Regions from separate parts of the Bacillus paramycoides genome, predicted to be linked through region 2. Evidence: riboswitches for the same ligand, from Rfam matches in the RefSeq annotation. Region 2 holds a riboswitch; each other region holds the start of a gene.
What was found. Region 2 has a riboswitch for S-adenosylmethionine ahead of AAG068_RS07165 (YezD family protein). Riboswitches for the same ligand answer to the same signal wherever they lie in the genome.

Region 1: another riboswitch for S-adenosylmethionine. It lies ahead of AAG068_RS01065 (ABC transporter permease); the one in region 2 lies ahead of AAG068_RS07165 (YezD family protein).
Region 3: another riboswitch for S-adenosylmethionine. It lies ahead of AAG068_RS16415 (hypothetical protein); the one in region 2 lies ahead of AAG068_RS07165 (YezD family protein).

The regions. Positions count from the first base shown of each region.
Region 1 covers NZ_CP152427.1:180,715-186,966, forward strand. Annotated here, with positions in the region: gene AAG068_RS01045 (DUF3981 domain-containing protein) at 1-659, shown strand, start outside; gene AAG068_RS01050 (multidrug effflux MFS transporter) at 788-2,038, shown strand; gene AAG068_RS01055 (hypothetical protein) at 2,288-2,791, shown strand; gene AAG068_RS01060 (DUF3951 domain-containing protein) at 2,810-3,025, opposite strand; SAM riboswitch class I at 3,199-3,304, shown strand; gene AAG068_RS01065 (ABC transporter permease) at 3,441-4,358, shown strand; gene AAG068_RS01070 (ABC transporter permease) at 4,375-5,379, shown strand; gene AAG068_RS01075 (ABC transporter ATP-binding protein) at 5,336-6,252, shown strand, end outside.
Region 2 covers NZ_CP152427.1:1,374,294-1,380,545, forward strand. Annotated here, with positions in the region: gene AAG068_RS07155 (DUF3888 domain-containing protein) at 1-297, shown strand, start outside; lysine riboswitch at 387-568, shown strand; gene lysA (diaminopimelate decarboxylase) at 749-2,065, shown strand; SAM riboswitch class I at 2,183-2,291, shown strand; gene AAG068_RS07165 (YezD family protein) at 2,364-2,507, shown strand; gene AAG068_RS07170 (phosphoadenylyl-sulfate reductase) at 2,595-3,299, shown strand; gene sat (sulfate adenylyltransferase) at 3,338-4,474, shown strand; gene cysC (adenylyl-sulfate kinase) at 4,487-5,086, shown strand; gene AAG068_RS07185 (nitrite/sulfite reductase) at 5,243-6,252, shown strand, end outside.
Region 3 covers NZ_CP152427.1:3,192,360-3,198,611, reverse strand. Annotated here, with positions in the region: gene AAG068_RS16440 (energy-coupling factor transporter transmembrane component T) at 1-33, shown strand, start outside; gene AAG068_RS16435 (ABC transporter ATP-binding protein) at 6-1,667, shown strand; gene AAG068_RS16430 (ECF transporter S component) at 1,640-2,341, shown strand; gene AAG068_RS16425 (YwiC-like family protein) at 2,526-3,248, shown strand; gene AAG068_RS16420 (hypothetical protein) at 3,281-3,472, opposite strand; SAM riboswitch class I at 3,595-3,693, shown strand; gene AAG068_RS16415 (hypothetical protein) at 3,794-4,051, shown strand; gene AAG068_RS16410 (SWIM zinc finger family protein) at 4,305-4,694, shown strand; partial or broken gene AAG068_RS16405 (NAD(P)H-dependent oxidoreductase) at 4,718-4,885, shown strand; gene AAG068_RS16400 (group-specific protein) at 4,896-5,249, shown strand; gene AAG068_RS16395 (short-chain fatty acid transporter) at 5,290-6,252, opposite strand, start outside.

The DNA of each region.
Region 1 (6,252 bases), 1.2 Mb from region 2:
GAGTTACACCAATCTTCGGTAAGGATGGAACGTTATATTACTTTACTGATTTCACCTCCCCGAAAGAAGGAGTAGATTCTGCGTTAGGTTACTCGCTTATTGATGCGCGTACAGGTAAGTTGTATTACTATAACGGAAAAGAAGTAAAGGGAATTATGGACGGTTCAGCTGCTTCGGAAGTAGTGGATAATTCCTTTAAGAGAGAGAAATGGCATGGAACGATGCCGGTTATTTATAACGTGTACGGTAAACCTTCTTGGATTGTACCTGTTATTGATGACGGAGGTTTAGTACGTGCTCATACAGTTATCTATGCTTCTAACGCGAAAATATTTGCAACAGGTTCGACGCAAAAAGAAGCGCTTGAGAATTATAAAAATGCGCTGAGCGGAAGTGGGGATTCATTTAGACCAACTTCAAATGGTAAAGAGGCACAAAAAGAAGGCGTTGTACAACGTGTATATAAAGAAAAATCAGGTGAAAATACAATTGTGTACGTACTGTTAGAGAATGAACAAAAAGTATTTATGATACCTGTGAAGAAATTCCCATATGCTATGTTTACAGAAGTGGGAGATCCAATTCAAATCACATATTTAGATACAGGAGAGGCGATGTCTTCCGTATCTAAATTTGCAAATAGCAATTTGAAAAAGTAAAGCGATAGAAATTTTATCGCTTTTTTTTTACAGTATAAAACAGGAAAATGCGCTATACTTGACGTATGTTTATGTTGTAACTATAATTGTTACGATTCATTATGTATAGGAAAGGGTGAACAGAAAAAGTGAATGGAGTTAATCAAGAAATATATAAACCTGTAAAGACAAATAGGTTATGGATGATTCTTGTACTAGGGACACTTACGGCAATTGGGCCGTTATCTATCGATATGTATTTGCCTTCGTTACCGAAATTAACGGATGATTTACAGACAGGTGCATCCCTGGCGCAGCTTACATTGACAGCTTGTTTACTTGGGCTTTCAGTAGGGCAATTATTTGTCGGTTCAATTAGTGATATTTACGGAAGGCGCAAACCTCTTATTATTGCTCTTATTATTTATGTTGCTTCTTCTTTACTTTGTGCTATTGCACCATCTATTTGGACTTTAGTGTTATTGCGCTTCTTACAAGGAGCTTCAGGATCGGCTGGGATTGTTATATCACGTGCAATGGTACGTGACATGTATTCGGGTTCTGAAATGACGAAGTTTTTCTCGCTACTCATGTTAGTAAACGGAGCAGCGCCTATTTTGGCACCGATTATTGGAGGACAATTGCTACAGTTTACAACATGGCGCGGTGTCTTCATTGTTCTTGGAGCAATTAGTGTATTCATGTTAATATCAGCTACTTTCGTATTACGTGAAACATTACCTCCTGAAGAGAGAGAAACAGGTGGATTGTCAGGGACGTTGGCGACGTACGGAAAACTATTAAAGGATCGTCTGTTTATGGGATATGCATTGTCTCAAGGGCTAGTAACGGCGGCAATGTTTGCATACATTTCGGGCTCACCATTTGTGCTACAGAACATATACGGAGCATCACCACAGCAATTTAGTTTATTCTTTGCAATCAACGGTATTGGTATTATTATTGCTAGTCAGGTAACGGGTCGTTTAGCAGGGAAAGTGAATGAGAAGACATTATTTGTTGCTGGTATTATTATCGCAGCTATTGGTGGTTTATCTTTACTACTGACAATCTTACTAGGAATAGGTTTAATTGGTGTTTTATGCTCGTTATTCCTTGTCGTATCAAGTGTCGGGGTTGTATCAACAACTGGGTTCTCGTTAGCGATGAGAAATCAGAAACAAGCCGCAGGAACAGCGTCGGCCTTATTAGGATTATTACAGTTCATTTCAGGAGCGCTTGTTGCACCGTTAGTGGGTATTGGCGGAAGCAACACCGCATTACCGATGGGTGTTGTAATAGCTCTTTGTGAAATGGGTGCTGTGTTATGTTATTTGTTTATGGCCAGAAGAAGTGAAAAGCAGTTTGAACTGCAACAAAGACAAAATTTAGAGGCTTAACTTATAAAAAAGAGCTGATTCAAATATTTTTGAATCAGCTCTTTTTTCATTTCTTTGAAATAACTCATACAGCTTTGTAAGGTGATGCAAAAGTTATTTGCATAAAGTGACGATACTGTGACAAAAATGTAGGCATGTATATTAAGGTAGCGTCTTAAGTGTAAAAAGTAGGATGTTCTCGGTATAATAACAAGTGGAGATAAAAGAAACTATAATGAGTAGTAGCTGTAGATAAAAGGAGAAGAAGAGATGAAGAAGGTTTTGGGTATTGCTGTAATGGGAAGTATGATCCTTCTAGCAGGATGTAATGGAAATAAAGATACGAAAGAACCGAAAGAAAAGGTAGAGCAATCTACTGAGCAAACAGAAGAGATGAAAGAATACCGTGCAGTACATGAAAAATACGATATGAAAATGAATAAAGAAATTAATAAAGCACTACAGTTATTTGAAGTGGCAAAAGAAAAGGGCGGTAAGGAAATAACGAATGCTACATATAAAGAAGATGTGCAAAAGGTAACGACTAGCATGTTAGAAGATATTGATAATATACGTAAAGAAATTCGTGTTCCAAAGTCGAAAGAGCAAGAACATGAGGTATACGCTGGTTTCTTGAATGAATCGGAACAAGCAATGAAAAAATTACAGAAGTTAGCTAAAGAAGAAGACTCATCATTGATTCGTGATATAGAAATTAACTTTGCAACAGCATCGACATACTATAAACGTTTTCAAGCAGAAACGAAAAAATAACCTTGCGTACGCGCAAGGTTATTTTTTCTTCTTACCATCTCCGTCTTCATCCTCAGATACTAATACATTCTGTTCTTCGTGAAATGCAGAGATTTTTTGTCCGGTAATATTATCGAATGGAGTATAAAAAGAAGTGATACGTTTCTTTTTAATAAAGAGTTTATAGAAGCCGATGATGACAAGTATAACGATTGTTAATGGTAATCCTATAGTAGCAAGAAGTAAGGGATCCATTTTATAACTCCTTTAATACAATTTCTTTTTATTATAAGTGAAAGATTGTAATTTCAATAACTAATATAACAGAAAACTGATTTTTCTAAATATATCCAATTTGATTGACTTTTCATTTTTTCAGAATTATAATTCGAAATATACAATTTGAACCAAATAATAATATAGCAATTTACTTATCCAGAGAGGTAGAGGGACTGGCCCTATGACACCTCAGCAGCGGGTTCTGTAACAGGAACACCGTGCTAATTCCAGCAAGCAAGTCTTGAAAGATAAGTGATGGGCCTTCGTTTATTAAGCCTTGATCTTATTTTTTAAGATCAAGGCTTTTTGTGTTTTAAGAAGAGGAAAGGGAGTAATGGGAAAGATACGTTAATAAAACAAAGTAAATTTATGAGTTTAGGAGGTTATTGGAGTGTATGTTGTTAAAAAACTATCAGTTATGGTGTTTACACTATGGATTATTACAACAGTAACATTTTTGATTATGCACATTATTCCGGGGGATCCATTTTCATCGGATGCAAAGATCTTTCCGGCGGAAGTTGTGCAGAACATGAGGGCAAAGTATCACCTTGATGAACCGCTATGGAATCAATATGTTGCTTATTTAGACGGCGTAGTTCATTTTGATTTTGGTGAATCTGTTCAATCGACGGGGCAAGGTGTATCAGAAATTATAACGACAGGATTTGGTCCATCAGCAATCATCGGCTTACAAGCACTTGTTATTTCATTGTTAGTCGGAATTGCAGCGGGTACATTTGCTGCTCTCTATCACGGGAGAGTAATTGATTATAGTGTGAGTTTACTTGCGATTCTCGGCATATCTATTCCAAGTTTTATTTTAGCACCATTATTTATACAAGTATTTGCTATACAATTTGAACTTTTACCAGTAGCGTCTTGGGGCACATTTGAACATACGGTATTACCGTCATTCGCATTAGCATTAGGGCCAATCGCGGTTATTACAAGATTTGTTCGCTCTAATATGATTGAAGTTTTGCAGAGTGATTATATTAAGCTAGCGAGAGCGAAAGGTATACCAATTAAGAAGATTATTATAAGGCATGCTCTTCGAAATGCAATTGTTCCAGTACTAACGTTTGTTGGACCGTTAATGGCTGGGCTTTTAACAGGAACTTTCATTATTGAAAAGATCTTTGCGATTCCCGGTCTCGGAAAATATTTTGTAGATAGTATTTTTAACCGAGATTATCCAGTAATTATGGGAACAACAATTTTCTATAGTGCATTATTAATTTCTTGTATTTTCATTACAGATATTATTCACCGTATTGTTGATCCGCGTATTCGTTCTATTACGTAAGGAGGGGGGCATTTAAATGGGAGCTTATGAAATCAATAAACAGCTATTAACGAATGAAGAGAAAAAAGAATTAACGATAAATAAAGAGCAGCAAACGATTAGCCGAAAAAAAGAAGTGTTTCGTAAGTTTGTATCAAATCCGATCGCAGTTCTAGGAGCGTTGACATTATTACTCATTATTATTTTCTCTCTTATCGGTGAAAGTTTAACCCCTTTTACCGCGAGTGAACAAGTAAAAGAGGCGACAAATTTACCTCCTAGTAGTGAGCATTGGTTCGGAACAGATGATTTAGGTCGGGATATTTGGGCACGTACTTGGGCTGGTGGGAAAATTTCATTAGTAGTTGGATTAATAGCGGCTGTTCTTGATATAGGACTTGGTGTACTGATTGGGGGATTTAGTGGATATGTGAGAGGGCGTAATCGCCTTGGAACGTTAATTGATGAGTGGATTGTACGAGGGATTGAAGTATTATACGGTATTCCATATTTATTAATTGTTATTTTACTACTAATCATTATGAAACCAGGACTTTTTACAATTATTATTGCTCTTGCATTAACAGGGTGGATTGGTATGGCACGTCTCGTTAGGGCGCAAGTCTTATCTTTAAAGCAAAGAGAATTTGTTATTGCAGCAGAGCGATTGGGTACATCGCATATGAAGATTATATACGGACATATCATTCCGAACTTAACAGGCATTATTATCGTAAATTTATCATTTACAATTCCCGCAGCTATTTTCTCAGAATCATTTTTAAGTTTTATCGGACTCGGGGTACAATCACCAGCAGCGAGCTGGGGGACGATGACGAATGATGCGCTCGGGACACTATTAAGTGGGGAATGGTGGCAACTTTTCTTCCCATCGCTGATGATTGCGCTCATTATGTTCGCATTTAATGCAATTGGTGATGGTTTGCAAGATGCAATTGATCCAAAAATCGTCAAACGGAATCGAAAGGAGAAAAGACATGGGACAGCTCTTATCTTTAGAAAACGTAACATTGGCCGTTGAAAAAGAGAATAGTAAGCAAGCAATTGTGAAGCATGTTTCCTTTTCTATTAACGAAGGTGAAATCGTTGCACTTGTAGGAGAAAGTGGTTCAGGAAAAAGTGTTACAGCACAATCTATTGTCGGATTAAATCAAGAATCTATTCACATCGATGACGGGAGCATCTCTTTCCACTCTCAAGGATTAACGAATTTACAAGAATCAGAATGGAATCAAATTCGAGGGAAAGACATTTCGTTTATCTTTCAAGACCCTCTGTCCGCTTTAAATCCGACGATGAAAGTAGGAAGGCAAATTACAGAGGTGATTTTGCAACATGAGAAAAAGTCGAAAAGAGAAGCAAAAGAAATTGCGATTAATTTATTAACGGATTTAGGGATACATGAAGCAGAGAAACGTTTTGAACAGTACCCACATCAATTAAGCGGAGGTATGAGACAACGTATTTGTTTAGCAATTGCGTTTGCTTGTCATCCAAAGCTCGTTATTGCAGATGAGCCTACAACTGCATTAGATGTAACGATTCAAAAGCAAATTATGGGGTTATTAAAAGAGCGAAAAGAAAAACAAAATACGAGTATTTTATTAATTACACACGATTTGGCACTTGTACATGAAGTAGCAGATCGAGTAGTTGTGATGTACGGGGGACGTGTTGTTGAAAAAGGGACGATACAAGAAGTGATAGGTTCACCTAAGCACCCATATACGAAAAGTTTATTGCAAGCTATTCCGAATATGGATGATTCCGAAAAGGTACTTAGGGCTATTGAGGGAACAACACCATCAATTGAAACGCTAAATAGCTTTGGTTGTCCTTTTGTCAATCGTTGCCCGGTAGCAATCAAAGAATGTATTCATCGTTTTCCAGAGAG
Region 2 (6,252 bases):
GCCCTTTATTCTGTCTTATTTCCGAAAATAAATAAAGCGATTGAAAAACAATATGGGAGCTTGAAGCCTTATCAATGCCCGAAAATTATTAGTTTGAAAAAAGTGTATAGCGGTACATATTTATTTCAAGCAGTTATTGAAGTAACGAAGTATGAACGTGTTGCCGGGAAAATTGCTCCACCATTTGAGAAGGTAACGATTACATTTAATAACGAAGAAGGCGAATGGGAAGTGACAAAGGTTTTAGTAAAGCGCTTACCAAACGATACAAAACTAAACTGTAAAAAAACAATATAAAAAATTATTTGACAAATAAAATGGTCCTTTGGTATTGTTAATAGCAACAATTAGATGTTTGAAAATTAAATAGACTTACCTCATCTACTCTCAAAGGTAGAGGCCGCGATAGGAAAGAGTAAGCTATGGGAGATTTAATGGAATCTGTGATCATAGGTTGAAAGGGACTATTGCCGAAATATAAGAATAACCATCTTATTCATATATTGGGACTGCATTGAATAAATGTAGTACTGTCATAAGATTTATTTTATGGAGAGCTATTTGGAGATGTTGATGCGGTTTCTTATTTTGAGGAGATAACAACTCGTTTATTTTTTCAATATATATTTTTCCTAATAAGAAACGCGTGTGAACATTGTTCCGCGCGTTTTTTGTCTATCTAAAAGCGTGCTGCAATGAATAGAAGATTGGGGTTATGAGTTTTAGAGGAAATAAGGGAGGAATTCAAATGTATTTACACGGCACAAGCCGAATCAATGGGCAAGGACACTTAGAAATTGGAGGGTGCGATACGACGCAGCTAGCAAAACAATATGGAACACCACTTTATGTATACGATGAAGAGTCAATTCGAGGAAAGTGTCGCGCGTTTCATCGTGCTTTTAAAGAAAGTGGTTTCTCTTATCAAGTAGCATATGCAAGCAAGGCGTTCTTGTGCATGGAGATGTGCCGAGTAGCTCGTGAAGAGAATATGTCATTAGATGTTGTTTCTGGAGGGGAATTATATACTGCACTACAAGCAGGATTTCCGGCATCGCGCATTCATTTTCACGGCAATAACAAAACAGATGAAGAAATTGTGATGGCTCTTCAGGCGAATATTGGTTGTTTTGTCGTAGATAACTTCTTAGAATTAGAAATTTTGCATGATTTAGCAGTGCAACATGGGAAATTTGTGAACATATTAATTCGTGTAACGCCCGGGGTAGAGGCGCACACACATGAATATATTACAACAGGTCAAGATGATTCAAAATTTGGATTTGGCGTGTCAAATGGTCAAGCGATGCAAGCAATTGAGCTTGCTTTACAAAAATCAAATTATAACGTGTTAGGAATTCATTCACATATCGGATCACAAATATTTGAAACGGCCGGCTTTGTGCGAGCGATTGAAGTTCTTCGTCAATTTTTAGAAGAAGTGAGAGAGCGAACAAACTATGTAGTAAAAGTGCTAAATGTGGGCGGAGGATTCGGAATACGCTATACAGAGTCAGATACGCCATTAACTCTTGAGACGTATGTGCGAGCTGTAACAAGTGCAGTGAGAGAGCAATTTACAGTATGTAACTATCCCTTGCCAGAAATATGGGTTGAACCAGGCCGTAGTATTGTAGGTGATGCCGGAACGACACTTTATACAGTTGGATCTGTGAAAGACATTCCTGGTATTCGGAAATATGTATCAGTGGATGGTGGGATGACTGATAATTTAAGACCTGCTTTATATAACGCTCGTTATGAAGCGATGTTAGCGAATCGAGGGAACGATGAGAATGAGGAAGTTGTTTCGATTGCAGGGAAATGCTGTGAGAGTGGAGATATGTTAATTTGGGATATTAATCTACCGAAAGTTGCCTCTGCGGATTTACTAGCAATTTCTTGTACAGGGGCATACGGGTACTCGATGGCGAATAATTATAATCGGATTCGTAGACCAGCTGTCGTCTTCGCGAAAGGTGGTACATCACAAATTGTTGTAGAGCGCGAAACATATGAAAATATTATTGGGAACGATCGCATACGTATTAAAGAACTTGTTTAAATGAGGAAAAAGGAGTTGTTCGGAGGGGCAATTCCTTTTTTATAAAATAAAATAATTAAAATATATCGGAAAACTAGGATTGAAAAAAATCAGAATTGTGATAAAATACAAATACAAAGCTTATCAAGAGAAGCGGAGGGAACTGGCCCGACGAAGCTCGGCAACCTGCTTATAGAAAGCAAGGTGCTAAATCCAGCAAAATGGAATCCATTTTGAAAGATAAGGTAAAATATATTACCGAACAGTCTTTTCGAAATGGGAAAGATTTTTTTTATGAATAAAAAGGGGGGCTGTTCGCGTGAGCGTACGGGAACATTTTGAGGAAGTATCTGAGAAAATTGAAGCGATGCTTGCTGATATGAAATATGGTTCAATTACAATTGTTGTGCAAGATGGAAAAGTCATTCAATTAGAGAAAAGTGAAAAGGTACGTTTAAAGTAAAAAGCGCTGACTAGAAAAACTAGAGGCGGTTTTAACCTATTTTGATTAGGTTAAAACCGTCTTTTTGCTTTTACAGGGGGAAAGAACATGTTGACTTATGAAACGTGGGAAGAAAATAATGTTTCATTTTCAGAAGAAGATGAAACGAAAGGCGCGCTATCTGTTTTAAGTTGGGCTTATAAAGAATATGAAGGTGAAATTGTATACGCATGTAGCTTCGGAGTGGAAGGTATGGTATTGCTGCATCTTATAAACCAAGTAAATCCATCTGCTAAAGTTGTATTTTTAGATACAAATGTTCATTTTCAAGAAACGTATGAATTAATTCAAAAAGTGCGGAGGCGATTTCCTTCATTAAATATTATAGAAAAACAACCGGAACTTACGCTTGATGAACAAGCGAAGTTGCATGGTGAGAAATTATGGGAAAGTAATCCGAATCTTTGTTGTAAGATTAGAAAAATTTTACCGTTAGAAAAATCATTAGCAGCGGAAAAAGCGTGGATATCGGGTTTAAGGAGGGAACAATCAGAAACGCGTAAGCATACAAAGTTTATAAATCAAGATCATCGCTTTCAATCTATTAAAGTTTGTCCACTCATTCATTGGACATGGAAAGAGGTATGGCGATATGTATACAAACATAGATTGCCGTATAACCCGCTGCATGATGTTGGATATCCAAGTATTGGGTGTGAGAAGTGTACGTTACCTGTAGGTGAGGGTGGCGATTCGAGAGATGGTAGATGGGCCGGGAAAGTGAAAACTGAATGTGGTCTACATTACCAATAAGATGAATTTGAAAATAAAGCTAAGAGAGGATATAGAAAATGAGTACAAGAAACGAATTAGTAAATCTTATAGACGAGACATATGACATATCACAAATTGAAAAAGAAATTCAACTAGACAACATTGCGTTAAGTGATTTAGAGCTATTAGCGACAGGGGGATATAGCCCGCTTACTGGTTTTTTAGGGAAGAAAGATTATAATTCGGTCGTAGAAACGCTTCGTTTAGCTAATGGGAGCGTTTGGAGTATACCAATTACATTACCAGTAACAGAAGAAGTAGCAGAGAGTCTAATAGCTGGAGAGAAAGTAAAACTTGTTAACGATGGAAACGTATATGGTGTCATTCAAATAGAAGATATTTTTGCGCCTGATAAGGAAAAAGAAGCGTTACTAGTGTATAAAACGACGGATGAGGCTCATCCAGGAGTGAAAAAATTATATGAACGACCGAACGTTTACGTCGGAGGAGCTATTATTCTTACGAAACGTTTTGAAAGTAATCCATTTCCTTCTTATCATTTAGATCCAATTGAAACGAGAGAAGAATTTAAAAAACGTGGTTGGAAAACAGTAGTCGGATTCCAAACGAGAAATCCGGTACATCGTGCCCATGAATATATTCAAAAATCTGCTCTTGAAATTGTAGATGGTCTCTTTTTAAATCCGCTCGTTGGGGAAACGAAGTCGGACGATATTCCTGCTGATGTAAGAATGGAAAGCTATGAAGTGTTACTTCAAAACTATTATCCGAAAGATCGTGTTTTTTTAGGTGTATTTCCTGCAGCAATGCGTTACGCAGGACCGAGGGAAGCGATATTTCATGCACTAGTCAGAAAGAATTTTGGATGTACCCACTTTATTGTAGGGCGCGATCATGCAGGGGTAGGAGATTATTACGGTACTTATGAAGCGCAAGAAATTTTTACAAACTTTACAGTAGAAGAATTAGGGATTACACCGCTATTTTTTGAACATAGTTTTTACTGCACGAAATGTGAAGCGATGGCTTCGACGAAAACATGCCCGCACGGAAAAGAAGATCATGTCATTTTATCGGGTACGAAAGTAAGAGAATTATTAAGAAACGGTGAGGTTCCGCCAAGTACATTTAGTCGTAAAGAAGTAGTGGAAGTACTAATTAAAGGTTTGAAAAAAGAAGTAGTAACTGAATAGGGAGAGAATGAGATGGACACAAATATTACTTGGCATACAGCATCTGTTTCAAAAGATGAGAGAAGAGTAAAAAATAGGCATCATAGTTTCGTAGTTTGGTTTACTGGGTTATCAGCTTCAGGTAAATCCACAGTAGCCAACGCGGTGGCTCGTAAACTATTTGAAAAGAATATTGGAAACTATGTACTAGATGGAGATAATATACGTCACGGTTTAAATAAAGACTTAGGTTTCTCTGAAAGTGATCGTATGGAGAATATAAGAAGAATTGGCGAAGTAGCGAAGCTATTTGTAGATCAAGGTACTGTTGTTCTTACAGCTTTTATTTCACCGTTTCGAGTAGACCGAAAACAAGTTAGAGATCTATTAGCGGCAGATGAGTTTATAGAGGTGTTTGTAAAATGTCCAATTGAAGAGTGTGAAAAGCGTGATCCGAAAGGGCTTTATAAAAAAGCAAGAAAAGGTGATATTAAAGAGTTTACAGGTATCGATTCACCGTATGAGGAACCAGAGCAAGCGGAATTAATTGTAGAAACGCAAAAGTATTCTATTGAAGAATGTGCAGAACAAATCGTGAAGTACTTACAAGAGCGTAGTTTTATCCCGCATTAACGGGCAGTAAAACTCCCAACTCAAAATTTGGCTAGGGCAAAGAAGTTAGACGGGAGATGAACTGCCCGTAAATGCCCGATTGGTTCAACTAATAATCAGTGGGGGATGAACACTCCCCACTGATTAAAGTTTCACTTTATATAGGGGGATTAAAAAATGAGTTATGAAAAAGTATGGGCTAACAATGAAAAATTAAATCAAACTGAGAAAAATAAATTAAAAAAAGATGGCTTGGAGATCTTTAATGATATTCCTTACTATGCAGAGAATGGCTTCGAATCTATTCCGAAAGAAGAGTGGGACGCATTCAAATGGGCAGGGTTGTATTTACAAAGACCGAAAGAAGCTGGTTATTTTATGATGCGTGTAAATATTCCTTCAGGGATTATTACGAATGCACAGGCAGAAGTGCTTGCTTCTATCGCTGAGGATTATGGGCGTGACGTAATAGATATTACGACAAGACAGGCGATTCAGTTTCATTGGTTAGAAATTCAGCAAATTCCAGATATTTTTAAAAGATTAGCAAGAGTTGGGCTATCTTCAGCTGGAGCGTGTGGTGATATAACGCGTAATATTACAGGAAATCCACTTGCTGGTATTGATGCAAATGAACTGTTTGATACAACTGGCATTGTAAAAGAGGTATATGACTATTTCCAACATAATGAAGAGTTTTCTAACTTACCACGTAAATTTAAAATGTCTATTAGTTCTAACATTTATAATTCAGCAAACGCAGAGATTAACTGTGTTGCGTTTACACCTGCAACGAAAGAGATAGACGGTGAGAAAAAAGTTGGTTTTCATATAAAAGTAGGCGGTGGATTATCAGCTCGTCCATATTTAGCTGATGAATTAGATGTATTTGTTTTACCAGAAGAAGTGAAGGCGGTAGCAATTGCGATTGCTACGATATTCCGTGATTTTGGATATCGTGAAAAACGTCATTTAGCTCGTTTGAAGTTTCTTGTTGCAGACTGGGGAGCAGAGAAGTTCAAAGAGAAACTAATAGAGTATACAGGACCATTGCAAAGTAAAGGGGAAAGTGCTCTCAAAGGCTGGAATGCGGGATACTTTTATGGAGTTCAAGATCAAAAACAAGACGGACTAAAATATGTAGGTTTTAATGTGCCGGTAGGACGCCTACATGCAGAAGAAATGTT
Region 3 (6,252 bases), 1.8 Mb from region 2:
AGGGAATGGATATGGTGGCGCATGCAGAAATAAACAATTTATCATTTGTATATGCTGATGAAAACGAATATGCGTTACAGCATATTTCTCTTTCTATTCAAAAAGGAGAGTTTATTACACTTGCCGGCGGATCAGGATCCGGGAAGACGACTTTATTAAAACATTTTAAAAAGGAATTACTTCCAATTGGTACACGCTCAGGAGAAATTTTTTATGATGATGTTTTATTAGAGGAAGTACCTGATTTATTATCTGCACAAGAAATTGGCATGGTATTTCAAAATCCAGAAAATCAGCTCGTAATGGATACGGTCATTCAAGAATTAGCATTTTCTTTAGAAAATATCGGATTACCATCACATATTATTCAAAAACGAATAGCAGAGCTTATTAGCTTCTTAGGATTTCAAGATTTATTGCACCAATCTGTTCATACGTTATCTGGCGGGCAAAAGCAGCTTGTCAATTTAGCTGCGGTATTAGTTATGCAGCCGAAATTATTATTATTAGATGAACCGACGGCGCAGTTAGATCCCATTGCTGCGAAAGAGTTTTTAGGATTGTTAAAACGTATTAACGAAGAACTTGGCATTACGATTGTGTTAAGTGAACATCGTTTAGATGAAGTGATCCCACTTGCTACGCGCGTTATTTGTATGAATAATGGTCAAATCGTGTATGATGGAAATCCTAAAACGGTTATCGCGAACATGTGGGAAGTAGAAAAATTCCGTCCATTTATTCCGCAAATTCCAAGATTGTTTTTAGAGTGGAATGCAAAAGATATTCCCTTTACAGTGCGAGAAGCGCAAATGAAACTGAATAATTTTTCAGAGATATCATATGTGAATGAGCCAATAGCACAAAGTGAAAAGCACGAAGTTATTTTAAGTGCAGAGCATATTTCGTTCCAATATGAAAAAAATAGTCCACTTATTTTACGAGATTTAACTGTATCGATTGAAAAAGGAAAATGGGCAGCTCTCGTTGGGAAAAATGGTACAGGTAAGTCTACACTGTTAACGCTTTTAGCTGGATTGCAAAAAGCGAGAAGAGGGAAAGTAAAGTGGAATGGGAAAGTGATACATAAAATTGATTCGAAAGAACGATTTAAAAGTATTGGGTATGTATCGCAGCATCCATATTATCATTTTACATTTGATACAGTGTGGGATGAGGTGTATGAACGTGCACGTGAATTATACGGAGAACGAGGAAAAGAAATAGCAGAAGATGTGCTAAAACAATTTTGGTTATATTCGCTTAAAGAACGCCACCCGCATGATTGTAGCGGGGGAGAACAACAATTACTCGCGTTATGTACAACGTTATTATCAAAGCCGACTTTATTATTACTTGATGAACCGACAAAGGGATTAGATCCATGGAAGAAAGAACGAGTAGGAGAGCTATTTAGGAAGTTGCAAAAAGAAGGTACAACAATTGTAATGGCAACGCATGATATTGAGTTTGCAGCGAAATACGTTGATCAATGTATGATGTTATTTGACGGAGCAGTTATTATGAATGATGCACCGAAAGAATTTTTTAGTGGTAACTTCTTTTATACAACATCTATTAATCGATTCATTCGAAAAGAGTTGCCATATGCATTAACGTGGGAGGATGTGTACGAAGCGTGTCCAAACGATATGTTGCATTCATAATATGTATTTTTGCAGTAATAATAGGCACATTACTCTTTACGACACTTATCATGGACGGTTATTACATGTTAAGTAGTTTGTTTTTATTAGTTGTTATTATGTTACCGTTCTATATTCGTTTTGAAAGAAAGGCGTTTGTTTCACGTGAAATTGTTCTCGTTGCTGTGTTAGCAGCAATTGCAGCAGTTAGCCGCGTACCATTTTCTCTTTTACCAAGTGTACAGCCGACTTCTTTTGTCATTATCGTTTCTGCGATTGTGTTTGGGAGTGAAACTGGTTTTATGATCGGGGCAACAGCGGCCATCGTATCTAACATTTTTTTAGGACAAGGTCCGTGGACGCCGTGGCAAATGTTTTCTTGGGGCATGATTGGTTTTATAGCTGGATTATTACGTAATACATTTTTAATGAAAAAGCTATGGGGAAGACTTCTATACGGATTGTTTGTTGGATTTTTATTTGGCTGGATTATGAACTTATGGGGGCTTCTCGGGTTTATACGTGAGGCAACGTGGGAAGCTGTTATTTCGTATTATATCGCAAGTTTTTATTTCGATTTGAGCCATGCGATTTCAAATGTTATTTTCTTACTATTATTTAGTACGTCTTGGATTACGATTCTTACGAGATTCAAAAAGAAATATGGCATATTAGATAAGCATAACATGGCATAGAAAAGCATACTCATATAAGGTAGGGTCGCGACTTACATATTCGTTTGCCTCTTTCATGCTTCTTACATATTGTAAGGAGCATTTTTTATTGTCAAAAAATTGATCCAATATACTTCCGTTATTATATAAGATTATTTGTATAATAGTAGGTGAGAAATGTTTTCGAAGAGGAGGTGTATAGTTAATGAAGTTAGTTATTCCGAAGCAACACGGTGCATGGGCTATGCTCGTTATACCATTTCTATTAAGTGTCATACTTGGGAAACCTACTATGTATCATGTTCCGTTGTTTTTAGCTTGGTTCTTTATCTATTTAGCTACGTATCCATTTCTTACGTACATAAAGCAAAGACGAAAAAAAAAGTATTTACATGCTGCAATTGTATATTTTATCATCGCATTTATATTTGGGATGATTTCTCTATTATATGAATGGCGCATTCTTTTATTCGTAGTATTCATGATCCCATTATTTATAGTAAATATGTATTACGCTCGTCAAAAAAATGAAAGAGCATTACTAAATGACATCAGTGCAATTATTGTTTTCTGTATTGGTGGTTTAGTTAGTTATTATTTTTCAATGAAACTTATAGATAAAACAGCATTATTTATTGCGCTTATTTCATTTTTATATTTTTTAGGAAGTACGTTTTATGTGAAAACGATGATACGCGAGAAAAATAATCCGAAGTATCGCCTTATATCATGGGGTTATCATATTCTATTAACAATCATTGTATTTGCTATTAATCCCTGGTGCTCCCTTATTTTTATACCGAGTGTCATTCGAGCAATTATGTTGTACGGTAAAAAGATTTCTATTATAAAAGTAGGGGTTTTAGAAATTGCTAATTCTGTATATTTTTTAATCATAACGGCAATAATTATGAAGTATGCCATTTGAAAAAACTTCCCACCTTATGATGGGAAGTTTTTTCAATCTTGTTCTAAAATGTGAACGGTGTAATCACAGCGTTGAATAGCTTGTTCGATCGCATAAAGAGATTGTTCAATACGTGCGCGATTAAAGTCTTTTTCAACAGTTTGTAGTGCTGCTTCTAAACAATGTTTTGCTTCTTGTAATGATTGAAAAGAATCTTGTACATATCCGCGAGCATTTTCGTGCATTTCATAATCCTCCTTGCATGTTCATATATGTATAGTATGAACAGTAAGAAGCAAAATATAATTTGTTATATTTGTTTGACAATTAAAATGAAATTACGTATAGTAAGAATTAAGTGAATATTTTCTTATCCAGAGAGGTGGAGGGACTGGCCCGATGAAACCCAGCAACCGCGATGCAGGTGCTAATTCCAGCAGAACAAATTTGTTCTGGGAGATAAGACGAAGATATATACGTAACTTCTTCTTATCGGAGAGGTTTTTTTATTGCAAAAAAACCGATTACGAAAATTTATATTAAGAAGAAAGGGGTTGCGAAGTACTGTGACACTCGAAAAATACGTAAAACTGCGTAGTACAGTTTATGAATATATGATAGAGCAAGATAAGCCAATATCATTGTTAGATATTCAAGAACATATCGTTTCGCATCATGAAGGAAAATTCACGAAAAAGATGTTACATCAATTTTATTTATCAAGACTATTAGATGAACTGAAACTGGATGGGAAAATCACATTAGCTGATGAATATCTCTATACTGAAAAAGGGGTATTTTATAAGGCGAGAAAAGGGAGCTAAGCTCTCTTTTTTTTGAAGTATGTAGAGTAAAAGACTGCTTAAGCAGCCTGATACAGGGAATGGTGTTGAGTGTGTAGTGTCAAAGATTGAATATGCCTGAAAGAGGCAATTCATATCGGCTGCAAATGAAAAGAGACACCTTCGCCGAATAGGTGTCAGTCGTTTTGTCATATAGGCTTGCTATTTGACAGTTATTAGAATAACATGCAGGGGTTGTGGAAGTCAAAAGGGAATTAAAGGAAGAGGTGCTATTATGTACGCTTACTTATTACATGATATAACAAAATGGATTCCTAAGTACATTATGGATCAAGGGTATGAATATTATGAAGAAGGACATGTAGATGATGTTGAAATACAAGGCAAGAAAATATTTGCTTTCGTTACTGGAAATGCAGGAAACTATGAAGTGATTATTGATCTTGAAGACTTTACAGAAAGTAGCTGCGAATGTCCATATGAAAACTATTGTAAGCATATGGCGGCAGTTGTTTATGATATTCAAGGTGCTGGTGAGAGTACAGTGAAAGAGAAACTGAAAGATTTAGAAAAGGAAGAGTTACTTACCGTATTAAATCGTTTATTACAAAGTTCGAAAAACATGCAAATTGTAGAGCAGATGTTAAAGAAGGGGAAACTTTAACTTATAGAGGGAGTTGTTTTGTAGTGAATGTATTAATTGTATACGCTCATCCTAGTCCTTCAAGTTTTAACGCAGCGATTTTAAAGCATGTGCAAAAAGGGTTACAAGAAACAGATCATTCAGTTACGGTACTTAATTTATATAAAGAACAATTTGATCCCGTCCTTGTATTTAATGAAGAGAAGAAAAGGCTCGTACGTTATGAATGAAATGAAACGTATTATAAATTGTTGTAATTATGATAATAAACTTTTTCGTACATATATTAATTGCTTAATCCAATTGAAGAAATGTAGTGAAACGTTTCAACAAATACAGATTCAATTAAGAAATGATTATTTAATAAGAGGAATTTGTGAAAGAGAAGTGGATGAGTTAGTAAGAGGAAGTAAAGAGTATGAAGCGTATTTTCTCCCTAAAGCGTTACAATGGAATTTCCTTAAGAAAAATCCACATTTAATTGAACAAGTATGTGGAGATTTTTTTGCATTTGAGGCATTACATCTTACGGAGATAGAGTGGGAGAATGTGATAAATTGCATGGGAAATAAATAATTTATTATGTAAGAAAGCTAGTATAAAACTAGCTTTTCGTTTAAATAAATAAGAAACATAGACTAATGATAAATCCTGCATATAGTAAGTTAACAACGCAAAATCCCATAATGTCACGAGCACCTAAACCAGCTATCGCTAATGCGGGTAATGCCCAGAAAGGTTGAATTAAATTTGTCCAAGCATCGCCCCACGCAATTGCCATTGCTGTTTTTGCTGCAGGTACACCAAGTTCAGCGCCAGCAGGAATCATAATTGGTGCTTGCACGGCCCATTGACCGCCACCAGATGGAACGAAAATATTAACGATGCCAGCACTTAAAAAAGTAAAGAGCGGGAAAGTCGTTTCGTTTGAAATGCTAATAAAGAAATTCGAAATAGCTCCTCCAAGTGAAAGTCCTTCACTATTTGCTCCAATCATCATCCCCATAATTCCTGCATAAAACGGAAATTGAAGTAAAATACCAGAAGCACTTTTCGTAGAATCTGAAAAAGCGCGAATATATTGAATCGGAGTACGGTGGAAAATAAGTCCAGCAATTAATAACATAAAAATCACGATATCTAGCGTAAGGTTAAAGCCTTTCGTATAAAAGTAATTGAAAATATAGATAAGACCTAACAAGCCAACGCAAAGTGTAATAATGATGCTATTTTCCATTTTTTCAGCGAACGTATTGTTTCCTACTTCTTGAGCGGCAGCTTCTTCATGGAATACGCTAGGATTTACAGTTATCGTATGTTTTTCATCTGGATGCATCGCTTTATTAATGAGAGGCATTGTAACAAGAAAAATAATAACTGGTACAAGTGCGTATGGTGAGAATAACGTTTCTGTTATTGGAATCGCTTCTTTAATACTTCCAGCTGTCGTTTTAATTAACGTTTCACCGCCAGTTGCTAACGTAAGAGGAATAGAAGCAGAAAGCCCCGCATGCCAAATGAGAAATCCAGAGTAGGAAGAGGCAATGGCTAGTCTATAATCTAATCCTTCCAACTGCCT